3 regions of the Cupriavidus malaysiensis genome follow, and region 1 is predicted to be linked to each of the others. Evidence: predicted binding sites of a transcription regulator. Region 1 holds the regulator's gene; each other region holds the start of a gene.
What was found. The regulator FNR, encoded in region 1, switches genes on or off when oxygen is low (the NO sensors DNR and NnrR bind a similar motif). The targets are predictions, from matches to a motif close to TTGATNNNNATCAA.

Region 1 (10,560 bases):
ATCGATATCCTGATCACGCTGGTGTGGGTGGCTTACGCGGTGGTGTTCTTCGGCACCATCATCAAGCGCAAGACCAAGCATATCTACGTGGCCAACTGGTTCTTCGGCGCCTACATCCTGACCATCGCGCTGCTGCACATCGTCAACAACCTCGAGATGCCGGTGTCGATGTGGAAGTCCTACTCGGCCTATGCCGGCGTGCAGGACGCCATGGTGCAGTGGTGGTACGGCCATAACGCGGTGGGCTTCTTCCTGACCACCAGCTTCCTGGGCATGATGTACTACTTCATTCCCAAGCAGGCCGAGCGTCCGATCTATTCGTACCGCCTGTCCATCGTCCACTTCTGGGCGCTGAACTTCACCTATATGTGGGCCGGCCCGCACCACCTGCAGTACACCGCGCTGCCCGACTGGGCGCAGTCGCTGGGCATGGTCTTCTCGCTGATCCTGCTGGCGCCGTCCTGGGGCGGCATGATCAACGGCATCATGACCTTGTCGGGCGCCTGGCACAAACTGCGCACCGATCCCATCCTCAAGTTCCTGGTGGTGGCGCTGTCCTTCTACGGCATGGCGACCTTCGAGGGCTCGATGATGTCGATCAAGACCGTCAACGCGCTGTCGCACTACACGGATTGGACCATCGGCCACGTGCACTCGGGTGCGCTGGGCTGGGTGGCGATGATCTCGATCGGCTCGCTTTACTACCTGATCCCGCGCCTGTTCGGCGAGAAGCAGATGTATAGCGTGCGCCTGATCGAGCTGCACTTCTGGATCGCCACCATCGGCGTGGTGCTGTACATCGCCTCGATGTGGATCGCCGGCGTGATGGAAGGCCTGATGTGGCGTGCCACGCAGCCGGACGGCACGCTGACCTACGCCTTCGTCGAGGCGGTCAAGGCCAAGTACCCGTTCTACCTGATCCGCCTGGCGGGCGGTATCTGCTTCCTCTCGGGGATGCTGCTGATGGCCTACAACGTGGCCAAGACGATCGTCGGGCGGCCCGCGGTCGATGCACCGATCCCGGCGAGCCTGCCGGCCACCGCCCACTGATACGCCCAGGAAAGGACCATGTCTGAGAATCGAAGCTTCTTTTCGCACGAGACGCTGGAGAAGAATGTCGGCTGGCTGATCATCTGCACCATCGTGGTCGTCAGCATTGCCGGCCTGGTGCAGATCGTGCCGCTGTTCTTCCAGCACTCGACCACCGAGCCCGATCCCGGCATCAAGCCATACTCGGCGCTGCGCCTGATGGGCCGCGACATCTATATCCGGGAGGGCTGTGTCGGCTGCCACTCGCAGCAGATCCGCACGCTGCAGGCCGAGACCGAGCGCTACGGCCATTACTCCACCGCGGGCGAGTCGGTCTACGACCATCCCTTCCTGTGGGGTTCCAAGCGTACCGGCCCGGATCTGGCGCGCGTGGGCGGCCGTTATTCGGACGACTGGCAGCGCATCCACCTGCGCAACCCGCGTGACGTGGTGCCGGAATCGGTGATGCCAGCCTACCCGTGGCTGGAGAGGACCGTGCTGCCAACGCATGACGTGCAGGCGCGCATGCATGCGCTGCGCCGCCTGGGCGTGCCTTACACGGACGACGAGATCGCCAAGGCGCCGGCCGAGCTGGAAGGCAAGACGGAGGAAGACGCGCTGGTGGCCTATCTGCAGGGCCTGGGCATCAACAAGCGCAATGTGCGGGTCGACACCGCGGTTGCCGGCGGGCAGCCGGCCAAGGAGTGAGGCCATGGCCATGCTGAGCGCATTCTCGACCGTGCTGTCGATGCTCTTCTTCCTCGGCATCTGCTGGTGGGCCTGGTCCGCCGGCCGCCGGCGCGCCAACGAAGAGTCGGCCATGCTGCCGTTCGCACTGCCTGACGAGACGTCGGTGGCGGGCGCGGGCAGCCATGTGGATACCACATCTAGCAGGAAGATCAGTTCATGAGCGACTTCATCTCGGATTTCTGGAGCTACTACATCGCGGCGATCGCCCTGGCGGGCATCGTGTGGTGCGTCTGGCTGCTGTTCTCGCAACGCAAGGTCGCCAAGGCACAGGGCGCGGTCGAGGACACCGGCCATGTCTGGGACGGCGACCTGCGCGAGCTCAACAACCCGCTGCCGCGCTGGTGGATGTGGATGTTCCTGCTGGCCTGCATCTTCGGCCTGGGCTACCTGGTGCTGTATCCGGGGCTCGGTTCCTACGCCGGCCTGCTGAAGTTCTCCACACAAGGCGAACTCGCAGCGCACCGGCAGGCGGCGGAGAAACTGCAGAACTCGGTCTACGCGAAGTACATGAAGATGGATATCAAGCAGGTGGCGGCCGATCCGGAGGCGCGAGAGATCGGGCAGCGGCTGTTCCTGAACTATTGCGCGCAATGCCACGGCTCGGACGCGCGCGGCAGCCGCGGCTTCCCCAACCTGAGCGATCACGACTGGCTGTACGGCGGCGAGCCGGAGACCATCCAGCAGACCATCACCAAGGGTCGCAATGGCGTGATGCCCCCGTTCTCGGCGGTCATCGATGCCAAGCTCGCCGGCGACGTGGCGCAGTATGTGCGTTCCCTGTCGGGCCTGGCCTACGATCCGATCCGTGCCGCACGTGGCGAGGGCGCGTTCAAGTCCACCTGCGCGGCCTGTCATGGCGCCAACGGCAAGGGCAACCAGGCGCTGGGCGCACCGAACCTGAGCGACAACACATGGTTGTACGGCAGCTCGGAGTCCACCATCGTCGAGGGGATCCTGAAGGGACGCAACAACCATATGCCTGCGCATGAAGAGATCCTGACGCCGGAGCGTATCCGCATGCTGACCGCCTACGTCTGGGGGCTGTCGAACGCGCCGGAGGCGTCACGATGAGGAAAGTGCATCGCGCCGCGCCGCAGGGCGCGTGCGCCGCCGGAGCCAGCCAATGAATGCACCGGAGACGGAACCGCTGGCCCGCAAGGGCGGGCCGGCAACCGCAGCGCCTGCGACCGAGTCGGTCGACGAGGCGTTGTATGAAGTCCGCCGCAAGATCTACCCGCGCTCGGTCAGCGGTGCCTTCTCGAACTGGCGCGTCTGGCTCGTGCTGCTGACGCAGCTGATCTACTACGGTACGCCGTGGCTGCAGTGGAACGGGCGCCAGGCGGTGCTGTTCGACCTGGGCGCGCGCAAGTTCTATATCTTCGGGCTGGTGCTGTGGCCGCAGGACGTGATCTACCTGAGCGTGCTGCTGGTGATCTCGGCGCTGGCCCTGTTCCTGTTCACCGCCATCGCCGGCCGGCTGTTCTGCGGCTATGCCTGTCCGCAGACGGTCTATACCGAGATCTTCATGTGGATCGAGCGGCATGTCGAAGGCGATCGTTTCGCCCGCATCCGCCTCGACGGCGATCCGTGGTCGCTGCGCAAGCTGCGCATCAAGGCGACCAAGCATCTGCTGTGGATCGTGGTGGCGCTGTGGACCGGTTTCACCTTTATCGGCTATTTCGCGCCGATCCGCGAGCTGGGCGGGCAGGTGGCTGCGTTCGCGCTCGGGCCCTGGCAGGCCTTCTGGATGCTGTTCTACGCCTTCGCCACGTGGGGCAACGCGGGCTTCATGCGTGAGCAGGTGTGCAAGTACATGTGTCCCTACGCGCGCTTCCAGAGCGTGATGGTGGACCGCGACACCTTTGTCGTTACCTACGACAGCGGCCGCGGCGACCCGCGCGGCAGCCGCTCGCGCAAGGCCGACCACCGCGCCGCTGGGCTTGGCGACTGCGTCAATTGCAGCATCTGCGTGCAGGTCTGCCCGACCGGCATCGACATCCGCGACGGCTTGCAGTACGAGTGCATCGGCTGCGGCGCCTGCATCGATGCCTGCAACCAGGTGATGGACAAGATGGACTACCCGCGCGGGCTGATCCGCTACACGTCGGAGAACGCGATGCGCAAGGGCTGGTCGGCCCAGGCGACGCGCAAGCGCCTGCTGCGTCCGCGCGTGATGATCTATTCGGCGATCTGGCTGGCACTGCTGGCGGGCTTCGCCATCTCGCTGTCACTGCGCACGCCGCTGAAGGTGGATATCATCCGCGATCGCGGCAGCCTCGGGCGCGAAGTCGAGGGGCGCTGGGTGGAGAACGTCTACCGCCTGCAGCTGATCAATACTAGCGAGGCGCCGATGCAGTTCACCATCCGCGCCGACAGTGCGGAACTCGGCAAGCTGCGCGTGGAGTCCGACGGGGCGACCGGCGAACTCGCACCGACCTCGAACCGCCTGCTGGCCATCCGCGTGCGCGTGCCGCTCGAGCAGGCGCGGCAGGGCACGCACAAGATCCGCGTGACGGTGCAGGGCGGCCAGGAGGAGGGGCATGTCGTCGAGGTGAACCAATCGACCAGTTTCATCGTGCCGCGCGACCTGTAGGGCGTGCGGAGGGGATTGCCGCAGGGCAGACAAGCGGGGCGGCCACGATGCCGCCGTGCGTAACAGCAAGGAGCGAAGCCATGCAAGGACCCGCCCGACAATCATTGACGGACGCCGGCACGATGCAGCAGGCCGTGCGGCCGTGGTGGAAGGAACCCTGGCCCTGGCTGCTGATGAGCGGGCCGCTGGCGGCGATGGCCGCCTGCGGCGTGACCATCTGGCTGGCGATGACGCATCCCGACAAGCCGATCGAGGAGGGCGTCAGCCGGCACGGGCTGGTGGTCGAGCGGCAGGGCGCGGCGCGGGCAGTGTCCGGCGCGACAGCCACGGAGCGGCCATGAGACTGCGCTGGCTGATGTGGGTCCTGTGGCCGGCCTTCCTGGTCGCCGGTGTGGCAACCGCCGCGGTGTTCTCGCTGGTGGATCCAAGCGATCTCAGGCTGTTCGGGCGGCCGGTCGAGGCCTCGCGCGAGGCGGTCTACACCATCGGCTTCCTGCTGGCCTGGCTGCTGTGCTCGCTGTCGAGCGCCCTGACCTTTTATACGATGCCGGTGCGCCTCGGCGATACCGACGAACTGGAGTAGGGGATGCGCGCAGGCCGAAGGGCTGGGCAGAACGGGGCCTGTCGAAGGCGCCGGATGCCTGCGCCCTCGGCTTGGTCAGCAGCTCTTGCCGTAGATCTGCTTGATGCCGGGTACGTCGACCAGCTTGACGTGGCGCTGGCGGATCTGGATCAGCCCGGCCTCGGCGAAGCGCGAGAACAGGCGGCTGACGGTTTCCAGCTTGAGGCCGAGATAACTGCCGATTTCCTCCCGGCTCATGCGCAGCACGAACTCGGTCGACGAGTAGCCGCGCTCCGACAGGCGCTCGGACAGGTTGACCAGGAAGGCGGCCAGGCGCTCCTCGGCGCGCATGGAGCCGAGCGTCAGCAGCATGACCTGGTCCTGCGTGATCTCCTTGCTCATCATGCGCAGGAACTGCTGTTGCAGCGACGGCACGGTGGTCGACAGGGTCTGCAGGTCGTTGAAGCGCATCACGCAGACCTCGGTGTCTTCCAGTGCGGTAGCATCCGACGCGTGCTGCATCTCGCCGAGGCCGTCGAGTCCGACGACTTCGCCCGGCAGGTGGAAGCCGGTGATCTGCGAGCGCCCGTCTTCCATCGTCACGTGTGTCTTCAGGGTGCCGAAGCGCACCGCGTAGACTGCGCTCAGGGGTTCGCCGAGCCGGTAGAGCGTCTCGCCCTTGTGGACTCGCACGCGTTCCTTCACCAGCGAGTCGATCTTTTCGATGTCGTTGCGGTTCATGCCGACCGGCACGCACAGGTGTCCGAGCGAGCAGGACGAGCAACGGGGCGACATCGCGGTGACGGGGATGGAATTGAGCAAGCCGGGGCCTATTGTCGTTGAGCTGCGAGGGCGCAATTTCTGCATTTTACTGTGTGAAGGCATCCGAAGGGGAGCGAAAGTTGACTGCGGCGGTCTTTTTCAGTGTTTTTCTGCTGGCCTTGCTGGGTGGCGTGCACTGCGCAGCCATGTGCGGCGGCATTGCACTGGCGGTCGAGAGGCCGCAGGCGGAAGCGCCGGTCGTCGTGCAGCGCAGGCCGCGGGACTGGTTGCGTGAACAGTTATCCATGCATGCGGGGCGGGTGGTGACTTACATGCTGCTCGGTGCCGCGCTGGGCGCGGTCGGCGCCGGTGCCTGGCGAGCCCAATACCTGCCGCTGCAGCGCGGCCTGTTTGCCGCTGGCAGCATGGTCCTGCTGGGCACCGGCCTGTGGCTGCTGGCCGGGCGCGCGCCGCAGTTCGCCGCGCTGGAGCGCTTGGTGGCGCGTGGGGCCGGAGCCCTGGCAGGCCGCCTCCGCGGGCGGCGCGCCGGTGCCCCGTCCGCCCCGATTCAGGTCCGCCCGCGCTTGCTCAGGCGTTTCGGCATCGGTCTGGCGTGGGGGCTGGTGCCGTGCGGCATGGTTTACGGTGCGCTCACCCTATCGTTGCTTGCCGGCAACGCGTTGTCGGGGGCCTTGCTGATGGGGGTATTCGGTCTCGGGACCTTGCCCAACCTGCTGATGCTGTCCGGCCTGTCCGGCGCGTTGCGCGGCTGGTCGCGCCGGCCCTGGGTGCGCGTCGGTGCCGGCGTGGCAGTGATGGGGTTTGGTGCGGCCGGGCTTGTGCGGGCGGCGATGTTGCCGCACACGCTCGCCGCACACGGCTTCTGTGTGGTGTTCTGAAGGGGGCTCTTCTGTTTTGGTGATGCGTGAGGCACTTTGTCGGGTGTGCCGAAGGCGCCGCGCTGGTGATGGGCGGTTGCAGCGCCGGGCCGGAATGCCCTACAATCGGCAGCATTGCAGTATCTATCGCGCTGGCGCTGCCGCGCGCATGGCCGGGCAACTCGAACGGCCGTCCTGAGGCCAGTCCGGGCAGAATGTTGCTGACGGACGTAGCCACCTCGCAGCAAGCCATGCCGGTTGACAAGATCTCCGGTTCAAAAGACCGGCTGGGCGTTGCGCGACGGGAGGTGCGCAACACCGTGCGGATGACTGCATCGTTCTTGCGGCGGAAGGGGTTGGACCCGTTCGCGCCGATCCGCCGCTCCAGAAGGGCGGTGCAACGCAAGAGGCCTTTCGGCCGGCGCTGAGGCCGGCAGCAGGGCAATTCTCCGCCGGACTGACCCGGCAACCCGAAGCAGAATAAGATGGGCGCGCGGCTTTCATGCGGACGGCATGCCGGCCGGCCGCGCAATGAGATGGCGATGGCGCTTCGGCCTCGCTGGATCCGAAATCCCCGAATCCTCCGGCGGTCCGCCGGGGGCAGGTGCAAAGACAGGCTGCACACATCCGTATATGAATACCCAAGAGGCGAAAATCGTCCTCGAGACTGCGTTGATCTGCGCGCAGGAGCCCTTGCGCGTGGCGGAACTGCGACGGTTGTTCGCCGATGAGGTGGCTGCCGACACCATCCGCGTGCTGCTGGACGAGTTACGTCTGGATTGGCGTGATCGGGGCGTGGAACTGGTGGCGCTGGCCAGTGGCTGGCGTTTCCAGAGCCGGCCCGGCATGCGCGAATACCTCGATCGCCTGAATCCGGAGAAGCCGCCGAAATACTCGCGCGCGGTGATGGAGACGCTGGCGATCATCGCGTACCGGCAGCCGGTAACCCGCGGCGACATCGAAGAGATCCGCGGGGTGACCGTCAGCACGGAGGTGATCAAGCGGCTCGAGGACCGCGAATGGATCGAAGTGATCGGCCATCGCGATGTGCCAGGGCGGCCCGCGCTGTACGCGACCACCAAGGCTTTCCTCGATGATCTCGGCTTGCGTACCCTGGACGAGTTGCCCCAGCTGGAGGATGCGCAAGCGCAGATCCAGGCGGCCTTGCTGGACCAGCAGGCCATTGACTTCGAGTCGCTTGGCCAGGCCGGCGTGCCCGCCGGGCAGGAGGCGGAGGGGCAATTGGCCCTGGATGGCATGACGGTCGCCGAGGCCGGCCGTGTCGCCGGCGGCCTGGCGCCGGCGACGCTTACCGAGGCGATCATCGAAGCCGCACCTGGGCAGGTTCCCGCCGGGTTTGACGCCGTTCCCCAGGCTGAGCGGCAGATACCTGAGCCAGCCAGCCATGCCGCCGAGGCGTCCGCGCGGACGCCGGCCGACGGCGTACCCGATACCGAGACCGCATCCGCCCAGCCGGCCGATGCTCTCACGCCGGCAGACGGCGAGCGCGATGCGCGCGACGAGCGCCTGCCTAACTGAACCCATGCAACATCCGATTGTGAATACTTTGTCCGATTCTGTAGAGCAAGACGTCCGCCACGCGGATGCGCCGGGCAGCGATGCCGGCAGTGCGGCCGAGTCCGGCGCATCTCCCGAGGGCGGCGCACGCCGCAAGGGCCTGCGGCGCGGCTTGCGCAATCTGGTGGCGAGCCGCCGCCAGGCGGCGCAGGATCGAGAGGCCGGCCGTGGCGCGGCGCCCGAAGGCGGCGGCGATGCCGCGCCTGGCGAGCCTGCGCCGGCGGCGTCGGCTCAAGGCGGCAAGTCGGCAGGGCGCAGCCGCGGCAAGCGCAAGGCTGCAGCGGTCGACGCGGAAGCCGAGGCCATCCGTGCCGAAGCGGCACAGGCTGCGCCGGGCCAAGACGGGCAGCCGGTGCCGGCCGCGCCGGGTGGCCGCGAAGGTGGTGCGCGCAAGCGCAGGCCGGGACAAGGCCAGCAGGGGCGGGCGGCAAAGCCGGCCGGCGAGTCGGCCAAGGTCGGCGGCCGCCCGCAGGCCAAGGGCAAGGCCACGCAGCCGCGTCAGGGCGCGCCCAAGGGTACTGGCAGCCCCGACGATCTGTTCCGCTTCGTGATCTCGGACCAGTTCGACCAGGAAGAGACCGTGGTGCCGCGCACCAAGGCGAAGCCGGTGCGCGAACTGTCGGCCGACGATGATGCGCCCAAGCTGCACAAAGTGCTGGCCGATGGCGGGCTGGGTTCGCGCCGCGAGATGGAAGAACTGATCCTGCAGGGGCGCGTGTCGGTCAATGGCCTGCCGGCCCATATCGGCCAGCGCATCCTGCCGACCGACCAGGTCCGCGTCAATGGCAAGCTGATTGCCCGCAAGATTTCGAGCAAGCCGCCGCGCGTGCTGCTCTACCACAAGCCGTCCGGCGAGATCGTCAGTCAGTCGGATCCGGAAGGCCGCCCGACCGTGTTCGACAACCTGCCGCGCATGAAGACCGGCAAGTGGGTCGCGGTCGGCCGCCTGGACTTCAACACGGAAGGCCTGCTGATCTTCACCACCTCCGGGGACATCGCCAACCGCTTCATGCATCCGCGCTACGGCGTCGAGCGCGAGTACGCGGTGCGCACGCTGGGTGAGCTGGCCGAGTCCGATCGCCAGCGGCTGCTGCACGGCATCCAGCTCGACGACGGTGAGGCGAGCTTCCTGCGCATCGCTGATGGCGGCGGCGAGGGCATCAACCGCTGGTACCACGTGGCCCTGACCGAGGGGCGCAACCGCGAGGTGCGCCGCATGTTCGAGGCGGTGGGGCTGACGGTGTCGCGCCTGATCCGCACGCGCTACGGACAGTTCCTGCTGCCGCGCGGACTCAAGCGCGGTCGCTGGCACGAGCTGGAGGCCGAAGAGGTACGCGCGCTGATGAGCGGCATCGGGCTCAAGCTGCCCGGCAAGGGCGAGCAATCGAGCAAGGGTGTGACCAAGGTCGGCGGCCGCAAGCAGCGCGAGGAAGCGGCGCTGGCAGGTATGCCGATGCCGACCGGCATGGACGGCCTGCCGCGTTTCGAGCGTGCCGCAGGCGGCCGGGGCAATGGTGCCGGCCGTGGCCAGCCGGACCCGATGCAGACGTCGATGGGGTACATCAGTCACGGTCCCACCCTGCTGACTTCGCATTCCAAGCTTGCCAGCGGCGTGAGCCTTCCCGGTGCAGCCATGCCGGTGGGTGGCAACAAGGGCGGCAACAAGGGTGGTGGGCGCGGCAAGGCTGGCGCCGGCGGCGGCGGCGGTGGTGCCGGTCGCCAGCAACAGCAGCGACGTGGCGGCGATGTGAACGGCAACGTGATGCCGAAGGCGGCCAAATCCGGTGGCGCTAACCGGCGCCCGCGTGGTCGTAGCGGCGGTGGCGGCGGTGGTGGTGGCGGCCAGCGCGGCGGAAACCGCTGAGGTGCGGTGAAAGGCGCAAAGCCGGGTGGCGTGGCTGCCCGGTCGGCCTTTTGCCTTTTGCACATAATCTGCGTATAATCCAAGTCTATTCAAAAGTGTCATCCTCAGATGGGTGAGCGAATGATGGGCATTGCGCCCATTTTTTTTTGCTCCATCCGGTTTCTCGTTTCGGGGGTGGCGCGGCGAGCCGAAGCGGATGCCGCACGGCCCGCGATCGTGTTTGAAGGCCATTACTCGGGAATACAGTGCATCTGGCAGATTTGATCGAAACCACCCTGAACGGCATGGGGTACGAGCTGGTCGAGCTCGAGCGTGCCCCGGCAGGATTGCTGCGCGTGTATATCGATCAGCCTGAGACGGGCATCGTCATCGAGGATTGCGAGAAGGTCAGCCGGCAGTTGACGCACGTGCTGACGGTCGAGAACGTCGACTATGAGCGCCTCGAGGTGTCGTCTCCGGGGCTGGACCGGCCGCTCAAGAAGCTGGCCGACTACGTCCGCTTCGCCGGCGCGCAGGCCAGGGTCACGCTGCGCCTGCCGGTCGA
Region 2 (10,560 bases), 1.7 Mb from region 1:
GTCCTTCGTGGTGGCCGGCGGCGGCACGGTGCTGGCCGGGATGTGGGCCTGGTACTACATCCGCAACCATCCGCGCGAACACAAGGGCGTCAACGAGATCGAGGCGAAGTACATCGAGGAGGCCCAGGCCAGCGAGCACCGCGCCGAACCCGCCAACCTGTCGGGCCGCTCGCTCGACTTCTTCAAGTACCGCTCGGTGTGGTGCATGGCGCTCGGCTGGATGTGCTTCAACACCGTGTTCTACGGCCTGCTGACCTGGATGCCGAACTACCTGAACAAGGTGCACGGCTTCGACATCAAGGCCATGGGCGGCGCCAGCTTCATCATCTTCTTCTCCGGCTTCGTCGGCGAACTGATCGGCGGCTGGATCGCCGACAAGTGGAAGGCCGCCGGCGGCTCGCCCAACCGCGTGATGCGCACCCTATTCGGCATCGCCGCGGTGGTGGCCACCGTGTCGATCTTCTCGGTCGCCTACGTCAAGGACGCGGTGGTGGTGGTGGCGCTGCTGTCGTCCACGCTGTTCTTCCTGCGCTGGTGCGGCCTGTTCTGGTGCATCCCGTCCATCCTCGGCACCCGCGACAAGGTGGGCTTCCTCGGCGGCGTGATGAACCTGGGCGGCAATATCGGCGGCATCTCGGTGCCCATCATCGTCGGCATGATCGTGCAGTACACCGGCTCCTACTTCCTGGCGCTGATGTTCTTCGCCGCCGCCGGCGTGGGCCTGCTGATCGCCTCGACCGCCATCGACTACGAGAAGAAGCTGCCGGTGTGACGCCGCGCCGGCCACGGCCGGCGCCCCCCGGCACCTCCACGACAGAGACAACGACAAACGCGGCGGCGCGGCCCTCCCGGCCGCGACCGCGCGCCACCTCCTGAGAGCAGAACCATGAGCAAACCCATCCGCCTCGGCATGCTGACGCCGTCCTCCAACACCGCGCTGGAACCGATCACCAGCGCCATGGTGAGCGGCCTGCCGGGTGTCAGCGCGCATTTCTCGCGCTTCACCGTCACCGAGATCTCGCTGCGCGACCAGGCCCTGGGACAGTTCGACCTCGACAAGATCCTGGGCGCGGCGCAACTGCTGGCCGATGCGCGCGTCGACGTGATCGGCTGGAACGGCACCTCGTCCGGCTGGCTCGGCTTCGAGCGCGACGAAGCGCTGTGCCGCCAGATCACCGAGGCCACCGGCATCCCCGCCACCACCTCGGTGCTGGCGCTCAACGAGATCCTCGACAAGACCGGGGCACGCCGCTTCGGCCTGGCCACGCCCTACCTGGCCGACGTGCAGCAGCGCATCGTCGCCAACTACGCGCGCAGCGGCTTCGACTGCGTGGCCGAGCGCCACCTCGACCTGCACGTCAACTACAGCTTCGCCGAGGTCGAGGAAGCCACCATCGCGCGCATGGTGCGCGAGCTGGCGCAGACGCGTCCGCAGGCCATCACCACCTTCTGCACCAACCTGCGCGCGGCCCACCTGGTGGAAGCGCTCGAGGCGGAGACCGGCATCCCGGTGTACGACACCATCGCCACCGTGGTGTGGAAATCGCTGCGCCTGGCCGGCGTGGACACGCGCGCGCTGGCCGGCTGGGGCCGGCTCTTCCGCGAAGTCGAATAGGCCCGCGCCGCAGACAGGCAACGACAGCAACAGGAGACCAGACCATGCCCGCCCACGACACCCTCGATCTCGTCATCCGCAACGCCGACGTGGTGACCGCATCGGACCGCTTCCAGTGCGACATCGGCGTACGCGACGGCCGCATCGCGGTGCTCGGCCACGACCTGCCGCGCGGCGCGCGCGAAGTGGATGCCACCGGCCTGCTCGCGCTGCCCGGCGGCGTCGACGGCCACTGCCACCTCGACCAGCCGATGCCCGACGGCCTGCGCATGGCCGACGATTTCTTCACCGGCACGCGCGCCGCCGTGTGCGGCGGCACCACCACCGTGATCCCCTTCGCCGCGCAGGAGAAAGGCGGCTCGCTGCAGGCCGCGGTGGACGACTACCACCGCCGCGCCGAAGGACGCGCCGTGGCCGACTACGGCTTCCACCTGATCGTCGCCGACCCCACGCCGAAGGTGCTGCGCGAGGAACTGCCCGCGCTGATCCGCCGCGGCTACACCTCGTTCAAGGTCTACATGACCTACGACGACCTCAAGCTGTCCGACCGCGAGATGCTGTCGGTGCTCGAGGTGGCCAAGGAGAACGGCGCGCTGGTGATGGTGCACGCGGAAAACGCCGACTGCATCTCCTGGCTCACCGACAAGCTGATCGGCGAAGGACGCATCGCCCCGCGCTTCCACGGCCTGGCCCGCCCGGCCGCGGTCGAGCGCGAAGCCACCCACCGCGCCATCACCTTCGCCGAACTGGTCGACGTGCCCATCCTGATCGTGCACGTCTCCGGCCAGGAAGCCATCGAACAGATCCGCTGGGCCCAGGGCCGCGGCCTGCGCATCCTCGCCGAGACCTGCCCGCAATACCTCTACCTGACCGCCGATGACATGGGCCTGTCCGGCGACCATGGCTATGAAGGTGCCAAGTGCGTGTGCAGCCCGCCGCCGCGCGACTTCGAGAACCAGGCCGCGGTCTGGCGCGCGCTGGCCGGCGGCGTGTTCAGCGTGTTCTCCTCCGACCACGCGCCCTTCAACTACGACGACCCGGCCGGCAAGCAGCCTGGCGGCGAACGCCCGTCCTTCGACCATATCCCCAACGGCGTGCCCGGCATCGAGACGCGGCTGCCTCTGCTGTTCGACGGCATCGCGCGCGGCAAGCTGACACTGCACCAGTTCGTCGCCCTGACCTCCTACCGGCCGGCGCGGCTGTACGGCCTGTACCCGCGCAAGGGCACCATCGCGGTCGGCGCCGATGCCGACATCGTGCTGTGGGACCCGGCGCGCAAGGTGCGCATCGCCAATGCGGAGCTGCATCATGCGGTGGACTACACGCCTTATGAGGGGATCGAGGTGACCGGGTGGCCGGTGCACTGTTTCTCGCGGGGCGAGATGCTGGTGGAGGGGGGGAGGTATCTGGAGCCCCTGGCGGGGCGGGGGAGGTTTTTGGCGGCGGGGGTGCCGGTGATGGATTGAGGGGGTTCGATGCTTGGTTCGAGCGGTGTCGGTTTGCGGGGCAACGGCCTGTTTCGGTTCTCGTGACTTGGTGCTTTGGTTGGGGCGATGTCGGTGTGCGAGGCAAAAGCCTGTTTCGACTCCCCTGCGGGGAGCCGACCTACTTTCTTGTCTTGCCAAGAAAGTAGGCAAAGAAGGCGCGCCGGGTGCGGCTCAACACCCCCTCGCGTGCTGAGGCAAAGAGCGGCCGGGCCCCAACTCGGATCGCCTTAAGGCGATCCTCAGACAGGGGGCCCTCTTTTCCGCTCTTTGCCTCAGCACGCGAGGCGCCGCACACGGCAGGGAACAGACGCCACGCCTCGCTTCGCTTCGGGTGGGGGGTGTTCGGCCAGCGAGCTGGCCGAACACGAAGGCTCAACCAGCCAAGCCAGCATGCAAGAGCAAGCCCGCTCGCATACCAACGGTTTGGCCTTTCCCTCCCGTGTGCGGCGCCTCGCGAATGGGCCCCGGCCGCCGATGAAGCCCGTCCGCTGTCTGAGCGGCCGCAGGCCGCGAGTTCGGACGGGCGCGGCGGCCGGGGCCCATTCGCGAGGGGGGGTCGCCGCACCCGGGTCGCCTTTCTTTGCCTACTTTCTTTGGCGAGACAAAGAAAGTAGGTCGGCTCCCCGCAGGGGAGTCGAAACAGGCCGTTGTCTCGCAAACCAACACCGCCCGAACCCACACGACAAGCGTCAAGTCACGAGAGCCGAAACAGGCCGTTGAATCGCAAACCGACACCACCCGAAACCAAGCCCAAGAACACCAGCAAACCAAGCCCCCAAACAAAACAAGGAGCCCCCATCATGCAACTCCTCATCATCAACCCCAACACCTCCCAATCCGTCACCGACCTGATCGAAGCCGAAGCCAGGCGCAGCCTCTCCCAAGGCACCCGGATCACGATGGCCACCGCCCCCTTCGGCGTCGCCTACATCGAAACCCGCTTCGAAGCCCTGGTCGGCGGCTACGCCACCGCCTGCGCCGCCGCCGAGCATGCGGGCCGCTTCGACGGCCTGGTGGTGGCGGCCTTCGGCGATCCCGGCCTGGCCGGGCTCAAGGAGCTGTTCGACGTGCCGGTGGTCGGCATGACCGAAGCGGCGCTGGCCAGCGCCTGCCTGCTCGGCCAGCGCTTCTCCATCATCGCCATCTCGCACCGCATCGAAGCCTGGTACCGCGAATGCGTGGCGGCCAACGGCCTGACGTCGCGCCTGGCGAGTGTGCGTTCGCTGCAGGAGCCGCTGCGCGACATCGGCAGCGTGCAGCAGGACCACGCCGCACGGCTGGAACAGTTGAGCCTGCAGGCGGTGCGCGAGGATGGCGCCGATGTGATCATCGTCGCCGGCGCACCGCTGGCGGGTCTGGCGCGCGAGCTGAAGGAGCGCATCCCGGTGCCGGTGGTGGACGGCGTGTCGAGCGCGGTGCGGCATTGCGAATCGCTGGTCGCGCTGGCGCCGCGCGGTGCGCGCGAGGGCAGTTTCGCGCGGCCGCCGCGCAAGCCGAACGTGGGCCTGCCGCCGGCGCTGGCGCGCCTGCTGGACTGAGGGACTGAGGGACTGCGGGATCGACCGATCGTGCCGCTGGCCACGGCGGCACGGGCCTGTCCTGCGCTACCCGGCGTGACGATCCGCCCTCCCTATTCGGGCACGGCAATGCGCGCGGCCAGATGCGTCACCACCGCGGCGATGCGGCGCAGGTGGCGCGACTCGGGATGGGTCAGCAGCCACAGGTCGGTCTCGCAGGGCTCCAGCGCCGGCGTCAGCGCCACCAGGTGCGGGCTGCGCGCGGCGATGGCCAGCGAGATCACGCCCGCGCCCAGGCCGGCCGCCACCGCTTCGGCCAGGCTGCCGATGCTGTTGACACCGTACTGCGGCACCACGCGCGGCAGGTGCTTGCGGCGCCAGCGCACCGAGGGATGCTCGGGCAGCGCCTCGTCGGGCCCGATCCACGGCAGCGCCGACAGTGCGGCAGCGTCCCAGCCGGGCGCCGCCGCCGCGCCGTCCTGCTGCGCCGGCAGCGGCGCGACCTGCTCGGCCAGCCCGCGCGCGGCGAACACGGCCACGCGCAGCGGGCCGAGGCGGCGGCCGATCAGGTGCGGCGGCGGCTGGCGCGTGGCGCGCACGGCGATGTCGGCATCGCGCCGGCTCAGGCTGGCCAGTTCGTTGGTGGCCGCCAGCTCGAAGCGCAGGCCGGGATGGGCGCGGCCGAAATCGCTCAGCGCAGGCAGCAGCAGCGCATGCAGCACGGTGTCGGTGGTGGAGATGCGCACCAGGCCGCTCAAGGTGCCGGCGCTGCCCGCGGCATGGCCGCGCGCGGCCTCCAGCTCGGCCTCGATGCGCTCGGCATGCTGGGCGAACTGCTGCGCCAGTTCGGTGGCCAGGTAGCCCGCGCGGCTGCGCTCGAACAGGCGCCGGCCCAGCCCCTTCTCCACCCGTTGCAGCACGCGGAACACGGTCGAGGCGTCGACCCCGAGGCGGCGCCCGGCCTCGGCCAGCGTGCCGCCGCGCACCAGCGCGAGCACTGCGTCGAGGTCGGCCGGCGTCAGCTGGTATTGCGAGTTTGCAGCCATGATTTGCGGCGATGCGCATTGCGATTGCGGGCCCGCAATCCTAGACTGCTCCGGTTGCCGCCACAAGCCCGGCCACCGGAACAGGCGCCGCCCCTGCCGTGCACGCGCGCCACCGCTCCGCCAATCAACGCCAACCGGAACCCGACATGAAGCTCTACTACACGCCCGGCGCCTGCTCGCTCGCCACTCACATCGCCCTGCGCGAGGCCGGCCTGCCCTTCACGCTGGCCCGCGTCGACCTCGCCACGCACAAGCTGGCAGAGCCCGAGAACGGCAGCGACGATTTCTATGCCATCAGCCCGCGCGGCTACGTGCCGCTGCTGCAGCTCGACAACGGCTCGCGCCACACCGAGGGCGTGGCCCTGCTCGAATACGTGGCGGACCGCGTGCCCGAGCGCGCCCTGCTGCCGGCGCCCGGCACGCCCGAGCGCATGGAGGCGGTCGGCTGGCTGGCGCTGGTGGCCACCGAGCTGCACAAGGTGTTCAGCCCCTGGCTGTGGCACAAGGAAACCGCCGCCAGCACGCGCGAGGACTGCAAGGCCAAGCTGGCGCTGCGCTTCGCCGAGCTCGACGCGCACCTGGCGCGGCGCGAATACCTGATGGGCGATACCTTCACGGTGGCCGACGCCTACTGCTTCACCGTGGTCAACTGGGCCAATATGCTCGGCCTCCCGCTGGGCGCCTATCCCTCGCTGCAGGCCTACCTGGCGCGCGTGGCGGCCCGCCCCAAGGTACGCGAGGCGCTGGTGGCCGAGGGCCTGGCCAAGGACTGAAGCGGAGCGCGTGCCGGCGCCGGCCCTGGCCTCAGTGGGCGCCGGGCACGCGCGGCACCCGGTAGTGCTCCTGGGTCAGCAGGTCCAGCCCGCAGGCCAGCGAGCCCACCCAGTCGATGAAGCGCGCCACCATCGCCTTGCCGCGCAGCGGCGGGCCGTGCTGCGGCACGATCCATTCGATGTCCAGGCCGCGCGCCATCCCGGCCCACAGCCGGCAGGCGCGGTTGCCGCTCATGTAGCGCTGGTGGAAGGGCAGCATGGCGGCGACGTGGGCATCGAAGTCGGTCACCACGGTGCCGGCCTCGGCCGCGCTGGTCATGGCCGCGCCCAGGTCGCCCGAGAACAGGATCTTGCTGACCGGGTCGTAGAACTGGAAGTTGCCTTCCGAATGCAGGAAGTGGGCCGGCACCGCCAGCAGGTGGCAATGCCCGAGCGGGATGGCGGCGCCCGGGTCGGGCAGCGTGACGATGCGCCCGGCGGTCTTGCCGGCCTGGCAGAAATGCGGCAGGAAACGGGCCCACACGCGCGAGATCAGCACCTTGCTGTCGGACGCGGTCAGCCAGCGCCCGACCGAGGCGACGATGTCGGGGTCGGCGTGCGAGGCCAGCACGTAGTCCAGCTGCTTGGGCGGGAAGTAGCGGCTGATGGCGAGATAGAGCTCGCCGTAGGTCATGTGGCCGCCAGGGTCGATCAGGGCGCCGTGGCCATGGTCCACCACCAGGAACTGGTTGGTCTGCACGACCTCGCCGTGCTCCTCCTCGACCAGGTCGGCGAACATCAGGCAGCTGTGCCCGTCCGCCTCGTAGAGCGTGATTGCCATCGTCTCGCTTCCTCGCCCGCGCCGCCTCCCCGGGGAACGGCGCCGACGGGGGCGGCCGGTGGCGCGCAAAGCGTCGAGGCTAATGCGGCGGGCGCGGCGCCGGCTTGACGCAGGTCAAGCGGCGCGCGCGGCGGCCGCGCGCGCTATCGCGATGCGTCCAGCAACTGCTCGATGCGGGCGACGAAGGGCGCCTCGTCGGGCTTGGTCAGGCTGTTGAAGCTGGCCACCACCCGTCCGTTGCGGTCGATCAGGTATTTGTAGAAGTTCCACTTCGGCGCGGTGCCGGTCTCCTTGGCCAGCAGCGCATACATCGGATTGACCTCGCTGCCGCGCACATGGCTCTTGCCCAGCATCGGGAACTTGACGCCGTAGGTGTTGTAGCAGAACTCGGCGATCTCCTTGGCCGAGCCCGGCTCCTGCGAGAAATCGTTGGAGGGGAAGCCGAGCACCACCAGGCCGCGCTCGCGGTATTTGCTGTACAGGGCTTCCAGGCCTTCGTACTGCGGCGTGAATCCGCAATAGCTGGCCGTGTTGACCACCAGCACCACCTTGCCGGCGTACTGGCAGAGATCCTGCGGCGCCTCGTCCTGCAGGCGCGGGAAGCGGAAGTTCAGGGCGGCGGGACAGGCGCCCGGACGGGCGCCGGCAGGTGCGGCCGCGGGCTGGTCCGCCGCCGCGGCCGCACGCGGCAGCGCGGCGGCGGCCAGGGCCAGCAGGGTGGCGCCGAGCAGGACCGGCAGGCTGGCGGCGGGCGCGGCGCGGCGCGCGCGCGGCAGGGCAAGGGGGAACGCGTGCATGGCGGGGGCTCCGGAAGTCGGTTTGCCCTGTAGTGTATGCCGGCCGGTGCGCGGCCGCGCAGGAGGCAAGGCGCGCCAGGCAGCCGCGACGGCGCCGCGCGCCGCCCGCCTCACTCCATCGCCAGGGTGGCGGCGTGCTCGGTCACGCTGCTGCGCAGTTCCACGTCGGGACCGCGGCGCGCGATCAGCAGGGCCAGCAGCGCGGCGGCGGCGCCGGCGGCGAAGATCAGGTGGAATCCGGAGGCCACTCCCGCGCCGAGCGCGTCGCGCACGGCCGGCGCAAGCTGCGCCAGCGCCTCGCTGCCGTGGCGCAGCGCGCCCAGGTCCAGTTCGGCCGGCAGTCCGGCCGCGGCCTGGGCCCGGCGGAACTCCAGCGTCAGCAGCGTGCCGGCCAGCGCGCCGCCGAAGGCGCTGCCGAGCGAGCGCAGCACCAGCAGGGCGCCGGTGCCGGCACCCATGTCGCGGCGCTCCAGCGCGTTCTGCACATTCATCAGCGTGCCCACCATGGCCACGCCGAGGCCGACACCGGCCACCACCATGGCCAGCAGCACCACCGGCAGCGGGATCGTCGCCGGCACCACGGCCAGCACGGCCAGGCCCACCACGGCGGCGGCCAGGCCCGCCACCAGCAGGCCGCGCAGGCGGCCCAGGCGCGGCGCCAGCCAGGCCACGATGAAATTGCCGGCCACCGTCGCCAGCAGGAAGGGCACCACCAGCAGGCCGGACAGCGAGGCGTCGGCGCCGCGCACCAGCTGGAACTGCAGCGGCAGGGCGAAGATGCACAGGAAGATGTCGAGGGCGGCCAGCGCCGAAGCCGCCGCGCCCAGCACGTAGGCACGGTTGGCGAACAGCCGCGGCGGCAGCATCGGATCGGCGGCGCGGCGCTCCTGCCAGGCCAGGGCCGCCAGCGCCGCCAGCGTGGCCAGGGCGAGCCCGCCCATTTCCGGCGACAGCCAGTCGAACAGGTCGCCGCCCCAGCTCATGGCGAGCAGGAAGGTGACGATGGCCACCGTCAGCAGCATGGCACCCAGCCAGTCGACGCGCAGCCGGCCGCCGGCGCGCGGCAGCGCCAGCCGCGCCAGGCCCCGGTGGCACATCAGCATGGCCAGCAGGCCGAGCGGCACGTTGATCCAGAACAGCCAGCGCCAGGACATATGGTCCGACACCCAGCCGCCCACCAGCGGCCCGGCGATCGACGCCACCGCCCACACCGTGGCCAGGTAGCCCTGGTAGCGGCCGCGCTGGCGCGGCGCCACCACGTCGGCGATGGCCGCCTGCGCCAGCGACATCAGGCCGCCGCCGCCCACGCCCTGCAGCGCGCGGAACAGGATCAGCTGTCCCAGCGACTGCGCCATGGCGCAGGCCACCGAGGCCAGCATGAACAGGGCGATCGCCGCCAGCAGCAGGCGGCGCCGGCCGAAATGGTCGGACAGCTTGCCGTACAGCGGCGTGGTCACCGTCGACACGATCAGGTAGGCGGTCACGATCCACGACAGGTGGCCGAAACCGTTGAGGTCGGCGGCGATCGCCGGCACCGCCGGGATCACCACGGTCTGGTCGAGGGCGGCCAGCAGGATGCACAGCACGATGCCGCCGATCACGCGCATCACGGCCTGGTGGTCGTGCACGGGCGCGGCGGACTCCGCGGCTGGGGCGGAGGGGGAGGAAGACGTTGACATCGGGGGAACTGCCGTCAAGATGCAGCCAACGGCTGCGAAGGCATGGCGAGACGCGGGATCTCCCGCCCGCCGGCGCATCCGGGTGCGGATACGGTGGCGCTGGCCGCCTGCTTATTCAGTGAACGCATAATTATATGCGTGCAGCGGCTATCGCGTTGGTACCAATCCGGGCGGATGGATGGTGCCACGGCATGGGCTGGGCCGTGCCATCGCCAGGCGGGAGCGCGCGGCCGCGCTGGCACAGCGCTTGCTCGCCCTGTGGCGTAACCGACGCGCCGGCTTCCCGGCCCTCACAGGAGACCCCATGACGCTCACCCGCCGCCGCCTGCTGCAATGGTCCGCCGCGCTGGCCGCCGCCCCCCTCGCCGCCTGCGGCCGCAAGGAAGACGTGCCCGCCGCGGCGCCCGCCTCCGCCTCCGCCGCCGAGGCCGCGTCCGCGCCTGCTGCCGCGGCCGCCGTCACCGGCAAGCCGCTGGAGATCGGCTTCGTCTACCTCGGCCCGGTCGGCGATGCCGGCTGGACCTATGCCCACGAGCGCGGACGCCAGGCCCTGATCGAGGCCTTCGGCGACCGTATCCGCACCACTTACGTGGAAAACGTGCCCGAAAGCGGTGCCGAGGCCGAGCGCGTCTTCCTCGATCTCGCCAGCCAGGGCAAGCAACTGATCTTCGGCACCAGCTTCGGCTACATGGAACCGATGCTGAAGATCGCCAGGCAATTCCCCGAGGTGCGCTTCGAGCACGCCACCGGCTACAAGACCGCGTCCAATCTGGGCGTCTACGCCGGCCGCATGCACGAGCCGGCCTTCCTGGCCGGGGTCATCGCC
Region 3 (10,560 bases), on a different replicon from region 1:
CTGGCGCTGGATGCGGCGCCACGGCGGGGAGGATGGGCAATGATCGACCTGGGCGGAGCGGCTGCCGCGCTCACCGGCGGACTGGCCGGTGGAGCGGCGGGCGCGGTGGCGGGGCTCGTGGCGGGACTGGCGGGAGGGCTGGCGCACTTCGGCAGCCTGCACGCCGTGGTGCGGCGCCTGCAGCGCGGCGCCACCGCCGGCGCGCTGGCGCTGCAGGGCGTGCGCCTGGCGCTGACCGGCGCCCTGCTGTTCGCCTGCGCCAAGGCAGGCGCGGCACCGCTGCTGGGCGCCGGCGCCGGCCTGCTGGCGGCGCGCGCCGTGGTACTGCGCCGCCTGCCCCGGCCACGCGATGGACGCGCTGCGCGCGCGGACACGCCATGACCTTGCACTCGCCGCTGCTGACCGAGCCCTTGTTCCACCTCGGGCCGGTCCCCGTCTCCGCCCCCGTGCTGATGACCTGGGCCATCATGCTGGCGCTGGGCGCGGGCGCCTGGCTGGCCACGCGCCGCCTGGCGCTGCACCCGTCGCGGCACCAGGCCGCGCTGGAACTGCTGGTGACGACGCTCGACCAGCAGATCCGCGACACCATGCAGGTGGCGCCGGAGCGCTACCGCGCCCTGCTGGGCACGCTCTTCCTCTACATCCTGCTGGCCAACTGGTCCTCGCTGCTGCCCGGCGTCGAGCCGCCCACCGCCCACCTGGAGACCGACGCCGCGCTGGCCCTGCTGGTGCTGGCCGCGACGGTGCTGCACGGCGTGCGCAGCCGCGGCCTGGCCGGCTACCTGCGCACCTTCGCCGAGCCCAGCTGGCTGATGGTGCCGCTCAACCTCGTCGAGCAGCTCACGCGCACCTTCTCGCTGGTGGTGCGCCTGTTCGGCAACGTGATGAGCGGCGTCTTCGTGGTCGGCATCGTGCTGTCGCTGGCCGGCCTGCTGGTGCCGATCCCGCTGATGGCGCTGGACCTGCTGACCGGCGCGGTGCAGGCCTACATCTTCACGGTACTGGCGATGGTCTTCATCGGCGCGGCGGTGGCCGACGCGCAGCCGGGCGCGGTCGAAGGCATGCGGCCGCGCGGGCCGGACGAGCGGCCGGCCCGGGGCGCCGCACGCGAGCCGCGGGCAGCGCTGGATCAGGACAAGGAAAAGGAGAGCGCAAGATGAACAACCTCGTGGAAGTGGTCAGCATCATCGCGGCGGCAGTGGCGGTGTCGTTCGGCGCGATCGGGCCGGCGCTGGCCGAAGGCAGGGCGGTGGCCGCCGCCATGGACGCGCTGGCGCGGCAGCCCGAAGCGGCCGGCACCATCTCGCGCACCCTCTTCGTGGGCCTGGCGATGATCGAGACCATGGCCATCTACTGCCTGGTGGTGGCGCTGCTGGTGCTGTTCGCCAACCCCTTCCTCAAGTAGGCGGGGCCCATCATGCGCATCGACTGGTGGACGCTCGGCCTGCAGGCCGTCAACGCCCTGGTGCTGGTGTGGATCCTGTCGCGCTTCCTGTTCCGGCCGGTCGCCAGGATCATCGCCGCGCGGCAGCAGGCCTGCGACGACGCACTGGCCCAGGCCCGCACGGCGCGCGACGAGGCCGGGCGCGAGCGCGAAGCCGCCGCCGCGGCGCGCGCGCAGGCCGAGGCCGAGCATGCCTCGGCGGCAGCCGGCGCCGCCGCCGAAGCGGCGCGGCTGCGCGACGCCCTGGCGCAATCGGCGCGGGCCGAGGTCCAGGCCGAGCGCGCCGCGGCCGAGGCCGACATCGCGGCCGCCCGGCGCGCCGCCGTCCAGCGCGGCGGCGAGGATGCGGCGCGCCTCGCGCTCGACATCGCCGCGCGGCTGTTCGCGCGGCTGCCGCGCGAGGCCCGCATCGGCGCCTTCATCGACGGCCTGGCCGCCGCCGTGGCCGCGCTGCCGGCCCCGGCGCGCGCCGGCCTGCTGCAGGCGGACGCCGGCCTGGTACTGGCCGCGCCCTGCGCGCTCGCGGCGGATGAACTGGCGCGCTGCGCGCAGGCACTCGGCGCGGCGCTGGGCGCGGCCCCGGTCCTGGCCACGCGCGTGGACCCCGGGCTGGTGGCCGGCCTGGCGCTGGAAAGCGACCGCCAGGTGATCGGCAACAATGTGCGCGAGGACCTGGCGCGCGTGCGCGCCGCCCTCGCCCAGGAGCACGACGATGTCCCTGCCGCCTGAACCGCCGCTGGAGGGGGCTCCCCTGCCGCCGCAGGCCGGGCCGGCTGAATCGGCGCAATCTGCACTATCTGCACCGTCGGCAGAAGCAGCGGGAGCAGCGGGAGCGGCAGACGACCGCCACCCGCCCGCCGGCGCCTGGCTGGCGCAGGCGCGCGGCGCGCTGACGCGGGCCGAGCTCGGCCCGCTGGCGCGCGAAGTAGGGCGGGTGGAACGCGCCGCCGACGGCATCGCCATGGTCGCCGGGCTGCCGCAGGCACGGCTCGACGAACTGCTGCGCTTCGATGGCGACCGCTATGGCCTGGCGCTGACCCTCGACGCGGACCGCATCGGCGCCGTGCTGCTCGACGACGACGGCTCGGTGGGCGCCGGCTGCCGCGTCAGCGCCACCGGCGAGGTGGTCAGCGTGCCGGTGGGGCCTGCCCTGCTGGGGCGGGTGGTCGATCCCCTCGGGCGGCCGCTCGACGGCCTGCCGCCGCCGGAGTGCGCGCAGCGCCTGCCGATCGAGCGCCCCGCGCCGGCCATCGTCGAGCGCGACCTGGTCAGCCAGCCGCTGGCCACCGGCATCCTGCTGGTCGACGCGCTGTTCCCGATCGGCCTCGGCCAGCGCGAACTGATCCTCGGCGACCGCGCCACCGGCAAGACCTCCATCGCCCTCGACGCCATCGTCAACCAGAAGGACAGCGGGCTCATCTGCATCTATGCCGCGGTGGGCCAGCGCGCCGGCGCCGTGGAGCGCGCCATCGAGACCGTGCGCGCGCAGGGCGCGGCCGGGCGCTGCATCTTCGTGGTGGCCTCGGCGGCGGCGGCGCCGGGCCTGCAGTGGATCGCGCCGTTTGCGGCCTTCAGCATGGGCGAGTACTTCCGCGACCGCGGCGAACATGTGCTGGTGGTGATCGACGATCTCAGCCAGCACGCCGCCACCCACCGCGAACTGGCGCTGCTGACGCGCCAGCCGCCGGGACGCGAGGCCTACCCTGGCGACATCTTCTACCTGCACGCGCGCCTGCTGGAGCGCGCCGCCAAGCTGTCGCCCGCGCTCGGCGGCGGCTCGCTGACCGCGCTGCCGATCGCGCAGACCGAGGCGGGCGACCTCTCCGCCTACATCCCCACCAACCTGATCTCGATCACCGACGGCCAGCTGGTGATGAGCAGCGAGCTGTTCGCCGCCAACCAGCGCCCGGCGGTCGACATCGGCCTCAGCGTCAGCCGCGTCGGCGGCAAGGCCCAGCCCGCCGCGCTGCGCCAGGTCTCCGGCCGCCTGCGGCTGGACTACGCGCAGTTCCAGGAACTGGAGATGTTCACGCGCTTCGGCGGCCTCACCGATGCGCGCGTCAAGGCCCGCATCGTGCGCGGCGAACGCACCCGCGCGCTGCTGCGCCAGCCCCGCTTCGCCGCGCTGGCGCCGCTGTCCCAGGTGGCGCTGCTGGCGGCGCTGGCGGCGGGCGCCTTCGACGGGCTGCCGGTCGAGGACGTGGGCCGCCTGCGTGCGCGGCTGCCCGCGTGGCTGCAGGCACATGGCGCGGCCCTGCCCGATGGCGGCCCGCTCGGCGCCGAGGCCGAGGCGTCGCTGGCGGAGGCGGTGCGGGCCTGCCTGCGCGGGATGGCGCAGGAGTCCGCTCGGGGGGCGGCACAAGCGGCGGCACAAGCGGCGGCACAAGCGGCGACACAAGCGGCGGCACAGGACACGGCGCACGAGGCGGCGCATGCCAGCGAGGCGTCCGGCACTGCCACCGCGACCGCAGCGGAGCCCGCGCCGCAGCGCGTACCGGGGTCCCCGCCATGAGCACGCGGCGCGGCGAACTCCAGGCCCGCATCGCGGGCGTGCGCCAGCTCGAGGCCGTGGTCGGCGCCGTGCGCGGCATGGCGGCCAGCCGGTCGGCCGAGGCGCGCGCCCACCTGCCCGGCGTGCACGCCTGCGCGGCCATGCTGGCGCAGGCCATCGGCGACGCGCTGGCGCTGGCCGGCGCGGCAGACCCGGCCGGTGCCGCCGCGCAGCCGCCACTGCAGGCACCGGCCGCACCAGCCACCCCGCGCGTCAGCGTGGTGATCGGCAGCGACCAGGGCTTCGTCGGCACCTTCAACGAGCGGCTGCTGGACACCGCCCAGGCCGGCGCCGGCGCCCACGGCACGGTCTACTACATCGTGGGCCAGCGCGCCGCCGCGCTGGCCGCCGAGCGCGGCCTGGCACCGGCCTGGTCGGCACCGATGGCCGCCCACCCCGGCGACGTGGCCGCGCTGGCCACACGCCTGGCGCACGCGCTCGAACCGCAGCTGGCGGCCGCCCGGCCCGCCGCGCTCAGCGCCTGGCACGCGTGCCCGCCACCGGCCACGTCGCCCATCCGCGAACTGCGCCTGCTGCCCTTCGACTACGGCCGCTTCACCCGGCCCGCCCACCGCCAGCCGCCGCTGGCCAGCCTGCCCGCGCCGCTGCTGCTGGCGCGCCTGGCCGAGTCGTATATCCACACCCAGCTGTGTGAAGCGCTGTTGCAGTCCTTCGCCGCCGAGAACGAAGCACGCATGCGCACCATGCTGTCGGCGCGCGACCACGTGCGCGCGACCCTGGCCCGGCTGGAGATGCAGGCGGGACGCGAGCGCCAGGAACAGATCACCAACGAGATCATCGAACTGGGCGCTGCCGGCGCCGGGGAGGAGGCATGAGCCCTGGGCCGCGCGGGCCGCCACCCCTGCCGCCGCGCTGCGGCCATAGGCGCGCCACCCGCGCTGCCTTGACGCAGGACAAGATGTGCACCACCGGCTGTGCCAGCATCACAGGCAACCATCACAACGCACCCGTCGCGGCCCGGCGCGCCCACCGGCTTCCGCCGCCACCCCGGGGCATCCAGGAGACCACACCATGACCCAGACCGCATCCACCCAGCCGCACGCGGCCACGCCGGGCCCCGCCAGCGCCGCTGAGATCCGCGCCGTGATCGGCCCCTTCGAGGCCGAAGTGATCGCGCAGATCCTTGCCCTCGAACCGACCCTCGATGAAGTACGGCTGGCCTACAAATGGCTGCGCTCCGACGAGCACCTGCTGCGCGGCATGGATTCGAGCCTGCTGTCCGGCCGCGCGGCCCAGGTGTTCGAGGTGCTCGACGCCGAATTTCCCGACTTCGACTCCGGCGGCCACCCGGCCTGAGCGCCAGCGGCAGGCCCGACGCAGCGCCGCGCCGCGCTCGGGCGGCGCTTGACCTGGATCGCGGCCGGTGCCGGTCACGGCGCGCGGATCAGCCGGCCTCGCCGATCACGATGGCCGGATGCGCGGCGAGAAAGCCGCCCGCGTAGGCCAGTTCGCCCGAGGCCTGCGCATGCAGCGTCAGCAGCGGCTGGCCGGCGCGCACCGTGTCGCCCAGCCGCACGTGCAGGTCGATGCCCGCGACCTGGCGCTCGGGCGCGCCGGCCAGCCTGGCGGCGCGTGCCAGCCGGCGGTTGTCGATGGTGGCCACCACGCCGTCGCGTGGCGCCGGCACATCGCGCAGGAACAGCGCGCGGCCAGGCGCGCGCAAACCGCCCTGCGCCTCGCAGATGGCCTGGAACCGGGTCCAGGCGGCACCGCCGGCCAGCAGCGCCGCGGCCAGCGCCGCCCCCTCGCCGGCGCCGCAGGCCCCGCAGAACTCCATCAGTTCGCCGGCCAGCATCAGGCTGCGCTCGCGCAGGTCGTGCGGCGCCGACGGCGCGCCCTGCAGCACCGCCAGCACGTCACGCGCCTCCAGCGCCGGCCCGATGCCGCGCCCGACCGGCTGGGTGCCGTCGGTGCGCACGATGCGCACACGCACGCCGAGGGCCTGCGCGGCAAGCGTCAGCAGACTGCGCAGGCGCTCCAGGTCGGCTTCCTCGCGCACCTTGGCGGTTGGGCCCACCGGCACGTCGATCAGCACATGGGTGGAGCCCGCGGCCACCTTTTTCGACAAGATCGACGCCACCAGCTGCGCGTCGCTGTCCAGGTCGAGCGCGCGCTCGACCTGGATCAGCATGTCGTCGGCCGGACTCAGCCCGAGCGCCCCGCCCCAGGCCAGCGACGCCCCGGCCTGCTCCACTACCTGGCGCAGCGTGGCGGCATCGAGGTCGACGCGGGTCAGCACCGCCATGGTGTCGGCGGTGCCAGCCGGCGAAGTGATCGCGCGCGAGGAGGTCTTGGGCACCAGCAGGCCGGCCGCGGCGGCGACCGCCACCACGATGGGCGAGGTGCGGTTGCCGGGCAGCCCGCCCACGCAATGCTTGTCGGCCACCACGGGCCGATTCCAGGACAGCCGCTCGCCGGTGCCGATCATGGCGCGGGTCAGGTCGATGGTCTCGCGCTCCGTCATGCGCCCGCCCGCGCAGGCGGCCAGGAAGGCGGCGATGGGCACGCCGGTGTAGCTGCCGCTGGCCACGTCCTGCATGATGGCGTCGAGCTGCGCGCCCGCGAGTTCGTTGCCGTAGACCTTGGCGCGCACCCAGCGCAGCGATTCCAGCCCGGGCGCGTGGGTGACGTAGACCAGATCCCCCGCACGCGCCTCCAGCGCGCCGCTGGCGCTGGCCGACAAAGCCGCCTCGGCGCGGCCGAGCACGCCCGAGCCGACCACGTTGACGGTGGCGATCAGCCGCCGCGCGCCGACCTGCACCTGCACGCGCGCCTGCGCGCGGAAGCCCTCGGCGCGGCACACCGCGCAGTCGCGGTGCAGGTAGATCACGTGCTCCTGCCAGGTATCGATATCCAGCGCGCGGTAGCGCAGGGGCTCCAGCACGCAGGGGCTGTCGAAGCGGACCGTGTCGTTCATGGCAGTCTCCCCGGGGCGCGCCGGCCCGGCTCAGTCATCGGCATTGCTGCGCGTGAGCAGCATGGGACCGGCCCATTCGCGCAGCACGGCGCGGGCCACGCTGCCCATCACCGCACGGCGCAGGCCGCGACGCCCATGGGTACCCATCGCGATGAGATCGGCGTGGCAGGCCTCGGCGCGTGCCACCAGCGTGCGCGCGACCTGGCCCGGCGCGACGCAGTGCTCGACCAGTGCCAGCGTATGGGCGACACCCGCCGCGCCGAGCTGGTCGCCGGTGGCACGCAGCACACCGCGTCCGAACTCGGCCATGCTGCGCCATAGCGCGTCACGGTCGAGGTAAGCCACTTCGAGCAGGGGCTCGCGGTCATCCAGCACATAGACCGCGTGCACGGTCGCGGCCATCGCGCGGGCCAGTGCCGCCGCCTCGAACGTGGCCAGGCGGGAGGCATGGCTGCCGTCCACCGCCAGGAGGATGGTTCGATACATGGGTGCTCCTTGCGCTCGCGCAGGGCGATCCGTGCCGGACGGACCGCTGCTGCCAGCCTAGCCAAGGCGCATGCCGCCACGTTGACATGGGTCAAGGGCGCCGCGCGCGGCTCGCCTAGTCTGCAGGTGTGCCGCCGCGAGGAGAACCGAGATGAAGGGCGATATCCAGCTCAAGCAGGACGTGATGGAAGAACTGGCCTGGGATCCGGCCGTCGACGCCACCGGCATCGGCGTCGAGGTGCAGGACGGCATCGTGACGCTGAGCGGCCACCTGCCGACCTTTGCCGAGAAATACGCGGCCGAGGCAGCCGCGCAGCGCGTGACCGGGCTCAAGGGCCTGGCGGTGGAGCTCGATGTGCGCCTGCCCGACGACGCCCAGCGCACCGACGCCGACATCGCGCGCGCGGCGCGCCATGTCCTCGATTGGATGAGCGGACTGCCTGCCGACCGCATCCACCTGATGGTGGAGCACGGCGCGGTCACGCTGCGCGGCGAAGTCGACTGGAACTACCAGCGGGTGGCCGCCGAACAGGCGGTGGCGGGCCTGTTCGGCGTGCGCGGCGTCAGCAACGGACTGGCGGTCCGCCCCGCCATGGCCGCCGACGACGTCAGGCAGCGCATCCGCCAGGCCATCGAACGGCAGGCCAGCGACGATGCCGGCCACGTCAGCGTGGAAGTCAGCGAAGGCGTGGTGACGCTGCGCGGCACGCTGCGCACCTGGGCCGAACGCCAGGCCGCCTTCGAGGCGGCGTGGTCGGCGCCGGGGGTGAGCGCGGTGCACAACCAGATCCAGGTCACGCTGTAAGGCCGCGGCGGCCGGTGCGGGGCGGCGCTCAGGGCGGCGCATCCCGCGCCGCCAGCTCGCTCAAGGCCAGCACTTCGCCGGCCAGTGTGGTGGCCACCGACAGCAGGCGGGACTGGAGTTCTAGCGTTCCAGCACCACGGCGCCCATCTCATCTCTTCTGCAGGGGGGACCTATGTGGACCCTGCCCTTACTCATCCTGGCGATTGCCATCGTCGTCTCCATTCCCTTGAGCCGCTACATGGCGTGGATCATGGACGGCAAGTACCGGCCGCTGCCGGGACTGCGCTGGTTCGAAGCCCGCCTGGACAGCGGTGCCCAGGACTGGAAGCAGTACACGGTGGCGCTGCTGGTGTTCAACGCCGTGCTGTTCGTGTACGGCTTCGTCGTGCTCGCACTGCAACCGGTCGCGCCGCTCAACCCGCTGGGACGCGGCATGCTGGCGCCGTCGACCATCTTCAATACGGTCATCTCGTTCATGACCAACACGAACCTGCAGCACTACTCCGGGGACCAGCACCTTTCGAACTTCAGCCAGATCTTCTTCATCCTGCCGAACATGTTCCTGGCGGATGTGCCGCGTACCGGGGCGGATGGAAAGCCGGCCACCGTGGTGGAGCCCGTGCGGGCAGGCAGCGACATCCAGTCGGTCTTCTTCGAGATGTGGCGGCAGGAACATCCCGATGCCCAGCTCGCGCCCGTGCCGGGCGACATGGTCACGGCCCCGGCCTCCGGGCTGGATCCGGACATCACCCTGGCCAATGCGCTCTTCCAGCTGGATCGCGTGGCGGCTGCATGGGCGCGCGATACGAAGCGCAATGCCGCACCGCTGCGGGCGGAGATCCTGGCGCTGCTGCAGCAGCAGGCCAGGGCGCCGCTGGGTGGACTGGCCGGAGAGCCGATGGTCAACGTGCTGGCGATCAACCTGGAACTGCGCAAGCGTTACGGTGCGCCATCCGCTTGAAATCGCCGCAGGCGGCAACGGGGCCTGATGGCCTGCGAGGCTGTCGACGATCCGAATTGGGAGCGCGAGACTGGTGCCCTGAATCACAGATTCCTTGGCTCGGCCTGCCCTAAGTCCGTCGATGGGCCGCACGACGCGTCGTCACCGATGCTCGCGAGGCTCCAGCCTTGCCGCGCTTTGTTCCTGGCCTCGCGGGTCTTCTCGACGGACTCGGTTCTTCCATGGATTTCCGACTCAGGACACTGGGCTCTGTCCACTTCCTGACGAAGGTCCCGACCTTGCGGGCAAGCGATGCCGATGCCAACCGGCTGCCTGTGAGTTTGCGTAGCGTGCCTCGACTCGCTGGAAATGCTTGATCCGGTTGGAGAGGCGCTCGACGACATCGTGACACCCGGCCCACCGGTCGCATCCGGCCCGACACACGGACGTTGGCCTGCCCCGCGATCCCATCAAAGCCCGCCGCGCAGCATTCCACCGCAGCTTCCGCAATTTCCACACCAATCGGCAGAAAGCACCTAACCCGGTACTCTCCCCCTCGCCACTAGCATGGCTCCCAAGCCTGCGGACCGCGCCGCGCCGCCCCGGCAGCCGGCCCCCGCGCGCGCGCACCGGCCCCGCGCGCTCCGCCGCCATGCCGCCATGCCCGACCTGGTGATGCCCGAGTACCGGCATCAACGGCCCGACAAGGGCAGTACTTTCGTCATCGCGGAAATCAGGTTTCCGGGGATCGGATCGAGGCGAAGCCGTTCATCGCAAGCAAGCGGATGCTTGAGCAGGACGTGAATACTAGGACGGCTCGCTCGCCGATCCGTCTCCAGAACAAGTCCGTGAATCCGGGGGGACGGTTGTCGCTGTTCCGGTACCCGGAGGATGTCGCGGTGCATGGAAGGCAGAAGCCCGGGACGCCCGACGGGCATGACAAGAACGAAGAACCATCGAAGCGGGAAGCCCGGAGGAAGCCCGGTGGTCGGACCCCGAAATAGCAAGAAGCGAGGTACTGGATGAGCACGGCAGAACAATATCTGAACTCCGACGAGATCGAAGAATTCATCCGCGAGAGCAAGATCGCCCCGCAGTGGTTCTACGGTGACGAGGGACGGGAACTGGGCATCTGCCCCTATGTGACCTTCTACGTCCACCACCAGCCCAAGGACTACATGGTGGTGGCGGACAAGTTTATCGACATCTGGGAGCGCTTCGATCGCATCGCCGACAACCCCTTCCAGAAGATGTTCAAGTCGCGCACGCAGGTTTGGCTCCAGGCCGGAGACAAGCGGTTTCCCACCGACCTGCGGGCCGAAGCCAGGCGTCTGCGGGAGGTATCCCGGCCGTTCTACTTGATGGCGACCGACATGGAATCGCCCGATGCGTCCCC

Region 2: BKK80_RS02080 (oxygen-binding di-iron domain-containing protein) is a predicted target of FNR. The motif match lies at 7,363-7,376, and genes of this name have one in related genera.
Region 3: BKK80_RS33765 (universal stress protein) is a predicted target of FNR. The motif match lies at 7,501-7,514, and genes of this name have one in related genera.

The regions. Positions count from the first base shown of each region.
Region 1 is NZ_CP017754.1:3,206,467-3,217,026, reverse strand. Features, by position in the region: gene ccoN (cytochrome-c oxidase, cbb3-type subunit I) at 1-1,050, shown strand, start outside; gene ccoO (cytochrome-c oxidase, cbb3-type subunit II) at 1,069-1,737, shown strand; gene BKK80_RS14525 (cbb3-type cytochrome oxidase subunit 3) at 1,742-1,939, shown strand; gene ccoP (cytochrome-c oxidase, cbb3-type subunit III) at 1,936-2,850, shown strand; gene ccoG (cytochrome c oxidase accessory protein CcoG) at 2,903-4,372, shown strand; gene BKK80_RS14510 (hypothetical protein) at 4,495-4,713, shown strand; gene BKK80_RS14505 (hypothetical protein) at 4,710-4,955, shown strand; gene fnr (fumarate/nitrate reduction transcriptional regulator Fnr) at 5,031-5,756, opposite strand; gene BKK80_RS14495 (sulfite exporter TauE/SafE family protein) at 5,837-6,595, shown strand; gene scpB (SMC-Scp complex subunit ScpB) at 7,208-8,113, shown strand; gene rluB (23S rRNA pseudouridine(2605) synthase RluB) at 8,118-10,016, shown strand; gene rimP (ribosome maturation factor RimP) at 10,262-10,560, shown strand, end outside.
Region 2 is NZ_CP017754.1:505,556-516,115, reverse strand. Features, by position in the region: gene BKK80_RS02110 (MFS transporter) at 1-772, shown strand, start outside; gene BKK80_RS02105 (maleate cis-trans isomerase family protein) at 887-1,615, shown strand; gene hydA (dihydropyrimidinase) at 1,660-3,081, shown strand; gene BKK80_RS02095 (aspartate/glutamate racemase family protein) at 3,903-4,640, shown strand; gene BKK80_RS02090 (LysR family transcriptional regulator) at 4,733-5,665, opposite strand; gene gstA (glutathione transferase GstA) at 5,812-6,438, shown strand; gene BKK80_RS02080 (oxygen-binding di-iron domain-containing protein) at 6,470-7,258, opposite strand; gene BKK80_RS02075 (glutathione peroxidase) at 7,402-8,055, opposite strand; gene BKK80_RS02070 (MDR family MFS transporter) at 8,166-9,662, opposite strand; gene BKK80_RS02065 (BMP family ABC transporter substrate-binding protein) at 10,039-10,560, shown strand, end outside.
Region 3 is NZ_CP017755.1:3,228,060-3,238,619, forward strand. Features, by position in the region: gene BKK80_RS36010 (AtpZ/AtpI family protein) at 1-43, shown strand, start outside; gene BKK80_RS33725 (N-ATPase subunit AtpR) at 40-381, shown strand; gene BKK80_RS33730 (F0F1 ATP synthase subunit A) at 378-1,160, shown strand; gene BKK80_RS33735 (F0F1 ATP synthase subunit C) at 1,157-1,405, shown strand; gene BKK80_RS33740 (F0F1 ATP synthase subunit B family protein) at 1,418-2,173, shown strand; partial or broken gene BKK80_RS38065 (F0F1 ATP synthase subunit alpha) at 2,196-4,831, shown strand; gene BKK80_RS33755 (hypothetical protein) at 5,028-5,312, shown strand; gene BKK80_RS33760 (thymidine phosphorylase family protein) at 5,401-6,933, opposite strand; gene BKK80_RS33765 (universal stress protein) at 6,964-7,419, opposite strand; gene BKK80_RS33770 (BON domain-containing protein) at 7,571-8,224, shown strand; gene BKK80_RS37660 (potassium-transporting ATPase subunit KdpA) at 8,397-9,185, shown strand; gene BKK80_RS33780 (type VI immunity family protein) at 10,187-10,560, shown strand, end outside.